3 regions of the Paraburkholderia sp. BL18I3N2 genome follow, and region 2 is predicted to be linked to each of the others. Evidence: riboswitches for the same ligand, from Rfam matches in the RefSeq annotation. Region 2 holds a riboswitch; each other region holds the start of a gene.
The links. A riboswitch is a leader RNA that binds a small molecule or an ion and turns the genes downstream of it on or off. The one in region 2 is predicted to bind cobalamin.
Positions count from the first base shown of each region.

Region 1: another riboswitch for cobalamin. It lies ahead of cobG (precorrin-3B synthase); the one in region 2 lies ahead of cobA (uroporphyrinogen-III C-methyltransferase).
Region 3: another riboswitch for cobalamin. It lies ahead of B0G75_RS13695 (TonB-dependent receptor domain-containing protein); the one in region 2 lies ahead of cobA (uroporphyrinogen-III C-methyltransferase).

Region 1 covers NZ_PVNC01000006.1:232,456-235,710, forward strand. The annotation lists gene B0G75_RS18800 (precorrin-8X methylmutase) at 1-205, opposite strand, end outside; gene cobG (precorrin-3B synthase) at 198-1,721, opposite strand; cobalamin riboswitch at 1,805-1,984, opposite strand; gene cbiE (precorrin-6y C5,15-methyltransferase (decarboxylating) subunit CbiE) at 2,069-3,255, shown strand, end outside.
Region 2 covers NZ_PVNC01000010.1:7,275-10,529, reverse strand. The annotation lists gene B0G75_RS24195 (cobalamin biosynthesis protein) at 1-329, opposite strand, end outside; gene cobA (uroporphyrinogen-III C-methyltransferase) at 326-1,102, opposite strand; cobalamin riboswitch at 1,341-1,590, opposite strand; cobalamin riboswitch at 1,658-1,951, shown strand; gene cobW (cobalamin biosynthesis protein CobW) at 2,141-3,232, shown strand; gene cobN (cobaltochelatase subunit CobN) at 3,239-3,255, shown strand, end outside.
Region 3 covers NZ_PVNC01000004.1:116,089-119,343, forward strand. The annotation lists RNA gene ssrS (6S RNA) at 80-261, opposite strand; gene B0G75_RS13685 (cell division protein ZapA) at 393-707, opposite strand; gene B0G75_RS13690 (ATPase) at 704-1,060, opposite strand; cobalamin riboswitch at 1,269-1,526, shown strand; gene B0G75_RS13695 (TonB-dependent receptor domain-containing protein) at 1,617-3,255, shown strand, end outside.

The sequences.
Region 1 (3,255 bases), on a different contig from region 2:
CTTGCGCGAGCGCCGCGCGGCCCGCCGCGCCCGCGCCTGCGGAAAATTGCAGATCGTCGATCACATCGACCATACCGCACGCGTGGATCACCCGCACCGCGAGTTTTTCGAGGTCGGCGGGAATGCGCGACAAGTCAGCCTCCGCGCGGATCGTCGCGAAGGATTGGCGATAGATCTCCTGACCGTCGCGAATGTAATCAAGCATCGGTGTCACTCCGGACCAGGCGTTCGAGCATGTCGGCGGCCTGGTCGATCGTCAGTTGGCGCGCGACGCAGTGGCCGAAGCCGGGCTGGCCGTCGCGTCGATAAAAGTCATAGAGGCCGGGCGCCGCGGCCAGCAGCGTGTACGGCGCGCAATGCGCGGCGGCGCACGAGCGCGAGCAGCCGCTCAGATGCACGTCGACGCCGGCAGGCAGGCGAGCCGCGAGGCGCAACGCGTCGGTCTTGGTGTCGGCGAGGCCCTTCGCGCAGCCGCTCGATCCGGCGCATGCGATCAGGTGCGTGATCGCTTGTGCGGGTTCGCAGGCGAGACCGAGCGCGTTCAGGCCGGACAACACGGTGGGGACGGCGGGCGTGGCGATGTCGGGTAGTAGCACGCTTTGCCAGGGTGTCAGGTGAAGCGTGGCGTTGCCGTGCTGTTGAGACAGCGTGGCGAGGGCATGCAGCGTGTCGGCGTCGAGGCGTCCCAGCGGCGGTTGGCCGCCGACGTGCCAGGTTCCGGGCACGCGTTGGGCGTGGGCGCCAAGACGGAGATTGGCGTCGGCTGGTGTGCCGCGATGCCAGTTGGTCAGCTTCGCGTTTTGCGTCAGCGGGAAGTCGAGATATCGCTGGGCGTGATGCAGTACCGCGTCGACGGTATGCGCGGTTAGCAGGTGGCGCATGCGTGTGGCGTCGGCGGCGGCGAGGTCGAGGAGTGTGAGGAGCAGCGCGCGAACCAGTGCCGGCACTTGTGAAGGCAGGATCGCGGCTAGTGCGCCTGTGCGGTTCACGCCCGGTTTTCCAGGCCCGGTGCCTTGGCTTTGCATGAGAGCGCCGGCATAGGCGCCCACAGGCGGACAACCCGCCAACCCGAACACGAACCGCACGCCGTCCGCATCTTGCGATGCCGCCAGCCACACATCGTGCGGATGATCTACTCTCGCAAGCCGCTCGCCGCCGTCCAGCAGCAGCGCGAATTTCGGCGACAGCGCCGCGAAACGCGTTTCGCTTTGCAGCATGGTGAGTAGTTCGGCGCACAGCGGGCGTGTGTCGAATAGCGCGCATGGATCGCGCCCGGCTGCGGGGCTGATCATGACATTGCGGACGTCGTCGGCTGCGGCGGTGGCCGCTATTGCATCTACAGCGCTGGCAGCCCCGGCGTCCGCAGCGTTCTCCGCAGCCGTCGTGTTCGCATGGCTCGCCGTGCCGTTCGCCGGCATCGGCCCAAGACCCGCATCGGTCAAAGCCGCGATCAACGCCGCCTCTTCACCGCGCTTGACGCCGCGCACCTGCACATTCGCGCGATTGGTCAACTCGACTACCCCGGCCGCGTGCCGCGCGCTAGCGTCAGCGATCGCCCGCGCCTGCGCCGCGCTCAATTCGCCGCCGGGCAGTTTGATCCGGCAAATCCCGCCGTCGCGCGCGGCGACGATGCGCAGCAACCCCGGACACGCCGAGGGCCGCAGCGTGGCGGCCGCGTCGGATAAAACGGAGGTAGGCGAAGCTTGATTCAAGACGGACACCGGGTTTAGCGTCGCGCGACGGCCCGAGCATGCCGTGAGGCGGGCATGGCTGCGGCATCGGTACACCCCGCCCGATGTTGGCTGGCACGAACAGTCTTGCCGGCAGGTCTCCTGGCTGGCAGGTCATGGTCCGCCGCGGCCTTCCCGGTTAAACCAGTGGCGTGGAGCGCAGGCGGACTCGCTGCATACAGTTGCGGGGGCAGCCACAGCGACACTGTGTTCCCTCTTCGGCCCCGAAGGGCACCGGCGGCTGTATTATGCCTTTTTTCGAACAGCACAACGAGGCTGGACGCTTTGACCGGCGTGGCACAGCGCATTATTTGAAGACACAGAATGAGGATGGATGCATGCCCGCGTGGCTGACGGTGGTGGGCATAGGCGACGACGGCTTTGCCGGTCTGGGGAGGCCCGCGCGGCGCGCTTTGCTGGAAGCGTCGGTGGTGTACGGCGGCGAACGTCATCTGGCGATGCTGCCCGCGCGTCTCGCCGCGCGCCGTGCCGCCTGGCCGCGTCCGTTCGATCTCGCACCCTTGCTGGCCGAGCGCGGCGCCGCCGTGTGCGTGCTGGCGAGCGGCGACCCGATGCTGTTCGGCGTAGGCGCTACGCTCGCGCGGCAATTGCCGGCGGGCGAACTGCGGGTGCTGCCGGCGCCGTCGTCGCTGTCGCTGGCGGCCGCGCGGCTCGGCTGGCCGTTGCAGGATGTCGCGACGGCGTCGCTGGTGGGGCGGCCGTTGGCCACGCTGAACGCACATCTGCACGACGGCGCGCGCGTGTTCGTGCTGAGCGCGGACGGGCGCACGCCCGCAGCGCTCGCCGAGCTGCTGAACGCGCGCGGTTTCGGGGCGACCCGCATGAGCGTGCTGGAGCACCTGGGCGGCGAACTGGAGCGGCGCATCGACGGCCGCGCGGATCAGTGGTCCGCGGGCGATGTGGCCGCGCTCAACCTGATCGCGCTCGACTGCCGCGCCACCGAAGGCGCGCCGCGTCTGCCGCTGACCTGCGGTTTGCCTGACGATGCGTTTCGTCACGACGGCCAGTTGACCAAGCGCGACGTGCGTGCGATCACGCTCGCGCGCCTTGCGCCGACGCCCGGCGAATTGCTGTGGGATGTGGGCGCGGGCAGCGGCTCGATCGGCATCGAATGGATGCGCGCGCATTCCAGCTGTCGCGCGATTGCGATTGAAGGGCACGCGGAGCGGCAACGCTTTATCGAACACAATCGCGATGCGTTGGGCGTGCCGGGGCTGCAACTCGTGGCGGGGCGCGCGCCTGACGCGCTGCAGGGGTTGCCGGTGCCGGATGCCGTGTTCATCGGCGGCGGGGTGACGGTGCCGGGCGTGCTGGAGGCCTGCTGGGCTGGTCTGCGCGAGGGTGGGCGGCTGGTCGCTAATGCGGTCACTTTGCAAGGCGAGGCGGTGCTGACGTTGTGGCGCGAGCGGCATGGCGGGACGTTGACACGGATCGCCTTGGCGGACGCGCAACCGCTTGGCGGTTTCGATACGTGGCGGCAGGCGTTGCCGATCACGCTGCTGGA
Region 2 (3,255 bases):
GATTCACCGAGCCCGGCCCCGGCGTCGGCCGCCGCGCCAAGCAGCGCGCACGGCTCGCAGACGCCGTCCACGCCGAGGTGCTCGCGCGCTGCCGCCGAAGGCACCGCGACGGGCATCGCCGCGATCTGTTCAAGGCTGAAGAATGTCAGCGGCAGCGCATGCCGCGCGCAGAATTCGAGCAGGCCCGCTTCGCGGGCTTTGGTATCGAGCGAGGCGACGGTACGGATTTCGTCGAACGAATGCGCGCCGAGCGCGGCGCGCACAGCGGCTTCGATCTGCTCAGCCCGGCTGTGCAAACGGCAGCCGATGCCGACGCTCAGCGTTTTCATCGCGTATCCGTTCCGTCCGTGCGCGGTGTCGCGGCGAGTTCCGCATGCGCCGCCTCACGCGCCAATGCGAGCGACGCCACCCCGCCGATCACCACGATCGCCGGCGAGCCGAGTCCGGCACGCGCGACGGTGTCGGCGAATTCACCGAGCCGCGCGAGCGCATGGCGTTGCTCGGGGCGCGTGGCCGATTCGATCGCCGCGCACGGCGTGTCGGCGCTCATGCCGGCCGCGAGCAGCGCGCCGACGATATCGTTGAGCCGCCGCATGCCCATATAGATCACGAGCGTCATGCGCGTGGCCACGAGCGCGGCCCAGTCCGGCTCGCCGCTGCCCGCGCCGTGCCCTGTGACGAACACCACACCCTGCGCGTGATCGCGATGCGTGACCGGAATCCCGATCGCCGCGGGCGCCGCAATCCCGGCCGTGATGCCGTTGATGACTTCCACCTCGATACCCGCCGCGTGCAGCGCCTGCTGTTCTTCGCCGCCACGGCCGAATACGAACGGATCGCCGCCTTTCAAACGCGCGACGCTACGCCCGGCCCGCACATGTTCGAGCATCTGCGCGACGATGCCTTCCTGCGGTGTGGACGGATGACCGCCGCGTTTGCCCACGTAGACGACCAGCGCGTCGGCGCGCGCGAATTGCAGCACCTCGGGATTCACTAGATCGTCGACCAGCACGACATCGGCTTGCGCCAATGCGCGGGTGGCCTTGATGGTCATGAGTTCGACGTCGCCGGGGCCGGCGCCGATCAGCCAGGCGCGGGTCATCGCGGCGTGCATGGCGGGCGCCATGTCGTGACAAGCGGGAAGGGGTAAAACGCGAAGGGTCGCCAGGCGGCGGACTTTGGGGTCATGCAATGCTACGGATTCAGGCACGGCGCAATGTGTGGCTCGTAGCGAATTTCACACGAAACTCGCCTACACGGACACACTGCGTCGTGCTTCAGCGCCTTCACATCCGTCCCTCGCGGATTCCGGCGGCCGGCGGCGCGATGATGCCCTGAGGTTCGCCGCCTCCGCGTCTGGCCGGTATCCGGGCTGGCGGCCTCACGCGCTTTGCCTTCCCGTCCGCATTCGCTGGAATTGCCGGACAGTGGCTTAAAAAACGCATGCGCGGCGCAAGTCGATTCAACATCGCGCCGCAGGTCGCTTACCGTTGCGGGGACAGCACAGGTTGGGCGCTCTGAGCGCTGCCTGTTTCCCGTTTAACTGCACACGCGAATGCATGTGCGGGCACCAAACGCGCGCATACGATAGCACATGGCGCCCCGCCCGATAAGCGCTTGCGGCTTGCGTTTCCTTGACGGCACCCGGCTGCGGGCCTACACTCGCACGCACTTTGGTGCTCGTGTGCGCGCTCGTGCGCACGCAGTTAAACGGGAAACAGGGTGCCCACCTGCCATGGATCGGGTCAACCTGTGCTGCCCCCGCAACGGTAAGCGAAATGTGGTGCTGACTGCAGCATTAAACGCAGTCGATCGGCACCGCGGAGCCGGCTTCGATGTCCACGCGCAAGGCCGCGTCGGCATATCACCACTGGGCGAGAAATCACTCGCCCGGGAAGGGGAAGCGGCGCTTTCGCCAGCCCGGATACCGGCCAGATAACGAAGGACGAACGCCGCGGGGATGCGGCGCTGCGTTCATGACCTCACTCCCGCTTTCTGTTTTCTGTTGTCGCGGCAACGCCGTCGTTCGTCCCCGTGTTTCGATATTGTCGTGGCTGACCGGGCGTGCGCTCCGTTTGCCCCGGCATAAGCTGAAAAACACGCCGGCGTGCAACGTGCAACTCCTACGGATGGACTCACGATGCAAACTCAAATGCGCAAGATCCCCGTCACCATCGTTACGGGCTTTCTCGGCAGCGGCAAGACCACGCTGCTGCGGCATATTCTTCAGCATGCGGGCGGCAAGCGCATCGCGGTGATCGTCAACGAATTCGGCGAGCTCGGCATTGACGGGGAAATTCTCAAGGGTTGCGGCATCGGTTGCGATGAAAACGGTGTCGAGACCGAAGGCCAACTGTATGAACTCGCGAACGGCTGCCTGTGCTGCACCGTGCAGGAAGAGTTTTTCCCGGTGATGGAAAAGCTCGTGGAGCGCCGCGAGCAGATCGATCACGTGTTGATCGAGACCTCGGGCCTCGCGTTGCCGAAGCCGCTGGTGCAGGCGTTCAACTGGCCGCAGATCAAGAACAGTTTCACCGTGGATGCCGTGGTCACCGTGGTGGACGGCCCGGCCGCGGCAAGCGGTCAGTTTGCGGACAATCCGGTCGCCGTGGATGCGCAACGCAAGGCCGATCCGAATCTCGATCACGAGTCGCCGTTGCACGAATTGTTCGAAGATCAGTTGTCGGCGGCCGATCTGGTGATTCTGAACAAAACGGATTTGCTCGACGACGCGCAGCAAAGCGCGGTTGAAGTTTCGATCCGCGAAGAAATTCCGCCGCAAGTGAAAATCGTTCGCGCGCACATGGGCCAGCTCGATCTGCATACGTTGCTCGGCCTCGAAGCGGCGTCGGAAGACACGATCCACTTGCGCCACGATCACCACGGTTCGGCCGACGACGCCGACCACCATCACGACGAATTCGACTCGGTGGTCGTGCAGGCGAACGCGTCGTCGCGGGAGGCGGTGATCGCCGCGTTGCAACAGCTGGTCGAAACCAACACGATCTATCGCGTCAAAGGTTTTGCGGCGCTGCCGGGCGCGGCGATGCGTCTGGTGATTCAAGGCGTTGGGCGCCGCTTCGACAGCTATTTCGATCGACGCTGGCAACCCGGCGAAAGCGGCCCGAGCCGCTTCGTGCTGATCGGTGAAGACCTCGATCAGCCCGCGTTGCAGCGTGCGTTCGACGCGGCGCTCGGCGTGCGGTCGAGCGCCGAAACGCAACAGGCGTAAGCGCATATGCATCTGCTGCGCAC
Region 3 (3,255 bases), on a different contig from region 2:
GATGCGGGAGAAATCGGCGAACAAAAAACAGCGCCCAAAGAAAAACGGCACCGAACCGAAGTCCGATGCCGTTCTAAATAAGGTCCCCGCCTTAGCCGCTAGGCCGGCATCCTGAACCGGGGGTTCAGAATTGGTCGCAGTTAGCAACACTTCGGGTACATCAGACAGAGTGACGCGCACACCCGTGCTACAAATTTCCGCAACCGTGCACATGGCATTGGTTCAAGGAATATATGACCTTGGCGAACCAGGCAGGGAAGCTAAACCGATGAAGCTGAAACCAACTACCGATTGAACTCAAACGTTTGCTGAATCTTGCACACCTTGTGCTCACACATTCCGTTTGAATCCGCCGCCGATCTCAGGACCGGCAGCACGATAACACACGAAGCTTATTGCATGCTGTACTGCTCAATCACAGTACCTAGTTGTTCGTTCATTTGATGCATTGTACGCCGGATTTCCTCAGCGGGAAATGCTTCTCCGTGTCTCACGCTCGATTGCAATCGAAGCAGTTCCGATGCCAGCGACAGCGCAGCCATGACAGCAATGCGATCCGTGCCGCGCACGTTGCTGTTATTGCGGATCTTCGACATTTCGGCGTCGACGCGTGCGACCGCTTCGAGCAGCGCCGCTTCCGTTTCCGGTGAGCAGGCGAGGCGATAGGGCACGCCGAGAATCGATACTTCGATCTGCTTGGTGGTCATGCATTTTCTCCGTGGCGGGTCACGTCGCTCTCGGCTTCGGCTACTTGCTGAGCGGGCTCGAGCAGATCGAGCTGGTTGTCCGGCTCACTATGCGCGCGGGCACGTGGCAGCTTCTCGAGGATCGCATTCAGGCGCACTTGTGCGTCGTCGATCTTTGCCGAAAGCGCGTCGCGTTCCGCCTGCAGCGCGTTACGTTCCTCGCGCAGCATTGCAAGTTCCGTGCGCGTGGCTTCGGCATCGGCGCGCGATTGCGCGAGTTGCTCTTCGAGCGCGAGTCGCGCTTCATTGTGGCGCTGGCTGATCGCGATCAGCTTGCCGATATTTTGTGAAAGTGTTTCGAGTTCGGTGAGCATCTGCTGCGTCCTCTAAAGACATCGCATTTTAGCGCGGAATGTCGCAGGTTCCGACAATTGTCTCGTTTCGAGACGTAACAACATCGCTTTGTGCAGGCTTTTTATCGACCATATGATGAAAAAGTACCCACGCGTCGGACAATAGCCTGCACTTAACAGAACACATGGCCTGCGGTTTCACCATTCTTGACGGACTCCGAGGCCGCTCCTAAACTGCCCGCACTCTGGTGCCCGCGTGCGCTTTTCAACGGCGCACGCAGTTAAACGGGAAGCAGGGCGCGCGATTCAACCGAACGGGCCAACCTGCGCTGCCCCCGCAACGGTAAGCGACCGCATTCGTCATGCAAGTCGATCCTGATCGCGTGTTGGAAGTTCAACTCGCGAGTGTGCCACTGCGCGTCTCGCGTGGGAAGGCGGGATCGATGTGTCGCCAGCCCGGATACCGGCCAGAGGGAGAGGCACGTCACGCGTGAAAATGTTAAATACGCGGACGCCTCGTTACGCATCGGCCTGCGGGGAAGCGGGCCGCGCACGCTATCCACAGGACTTTCATCCCATGCTGTCCCCCATCGCCCGCGCGGCGCTGCTCGCCTTTGCGAGCCTGCCGACCGTCGTGCATGCGCAAGCTGCGTCTTCAACTTCATCTTCTTCCGCGCTCGATTCATCGCGTGCGGAGCCGTCTGCGGCGGTGCTGTCGCCCGTGGTGGTGACCGCGGATCGCGCGCCGCAAGCACTTGCCGACACGATCCCGCAGACGTCCCTGTTCGATCAGCAGGATATCGCCGACACCACCGCGACCGATTTGCCCGGCCTCCTGCAACTCGCACCCGGCGCGCAGATCTCGCGCACAGGCGGTCCTGGTTCGACAGCCAGTCTCTCTTTGCGCGGCGCGTCGTCGACGCAATCGCTGCTGCTGATCGACGGCGTGCGCGTCGACTCGGTGAGCCTGGGTGCCCCGCAACTCGCGCAGATCCCGCTCGACCAGATCGATCACGTCGAGGTGGTGAACGGCAACGTGTCGGCGTTATACGGCTCGGCCGCGATCGGCGGCGTGGTGCAGGTGTTCACGAAAGACGGCGGCGACCATCCGCCGCGTTTCAATTTTTCGCTCGGCTACGGCAGCTATCACACGCACACGCAGCAGGCGGGCGCGAACGGCGCATTGGATAAAGACGGCAACACGACCTTCAGCATTTCGCTCGCGCGTTCGAAGGACGACGGCTTTTCGTCGCTGAACACGAAGGAGGCCCCCAACGCCAATCCGAATGCGAACGGCTATCTGAACGAGAGCATCTCGGCCTCGCTGCGTCACAAGTTCAGCGACAGATGGGACGCAGGCGTCAGCTACTTCCAGTCGAACGGCAACAACAGCTACGACAATGCGTACGGCCTGCCGACCGATCTGAACAACCTGTATAGCAAGGTGCGCCAGGTCTCCGTGTTCGCGAACGGCAAGCTGACGGACTGGTGGACCACGCACTTTATCGTCGCCGAGGGCGACGACCGCAGCGTGTCGAACACCAACGGCACGTACAACGGGCGCTTCGATACCGACAATCGCCAGTACACATGGCAGAACGATTTCGCGCTGGCCGCGCAGCAGAAACTGCAGATCGGCTATGAGCATCTCGACCAGAGCCTCGACTCGGACACGTTCGCGGCGCCGGATCGTCATGTGGATTCGGGCTTCGTCGGCTATACGGGGCGCTTTGGACGCAACCAGATTCAGGCCAACGTGCGGCGCGACCAGTATTCCGATTTCGGCGGAGCGAACAGTTACTATCTCGGCTACGGCTTCGACATCACCGGCCATTGGAAGGTGAGCGCAAGCTATTCGGATTCGTTTCGCGCGCCGAGCTTCGACGATCTGTACTATCCGTTCAGCGGCAATCCGTCTATCCAGCCGGAGCGCAGCCATTCGATCGAAGCCGCGCTGCAGTACGCATCGAATGCGCTCGGCGTGATGCGTCTGACTGCATTCCAGACGCGCTATTCGAATCTGATCGACTATGAGCAGGTGACGCCCGGCATCTATCTGGCCGAGAACGTCGGGCATGCGAAGGTGCAAGGACTCGAAGGATCGTGGAGCGGCCATGTCGGCAAGACGGACGTGCGCGTTTCCGTGACGCTGCAGAATCCCGTCGATCTCGACAACGATGCCGACCTCGTGCGGCGCGCCCGGCGCTTCGGCGCGC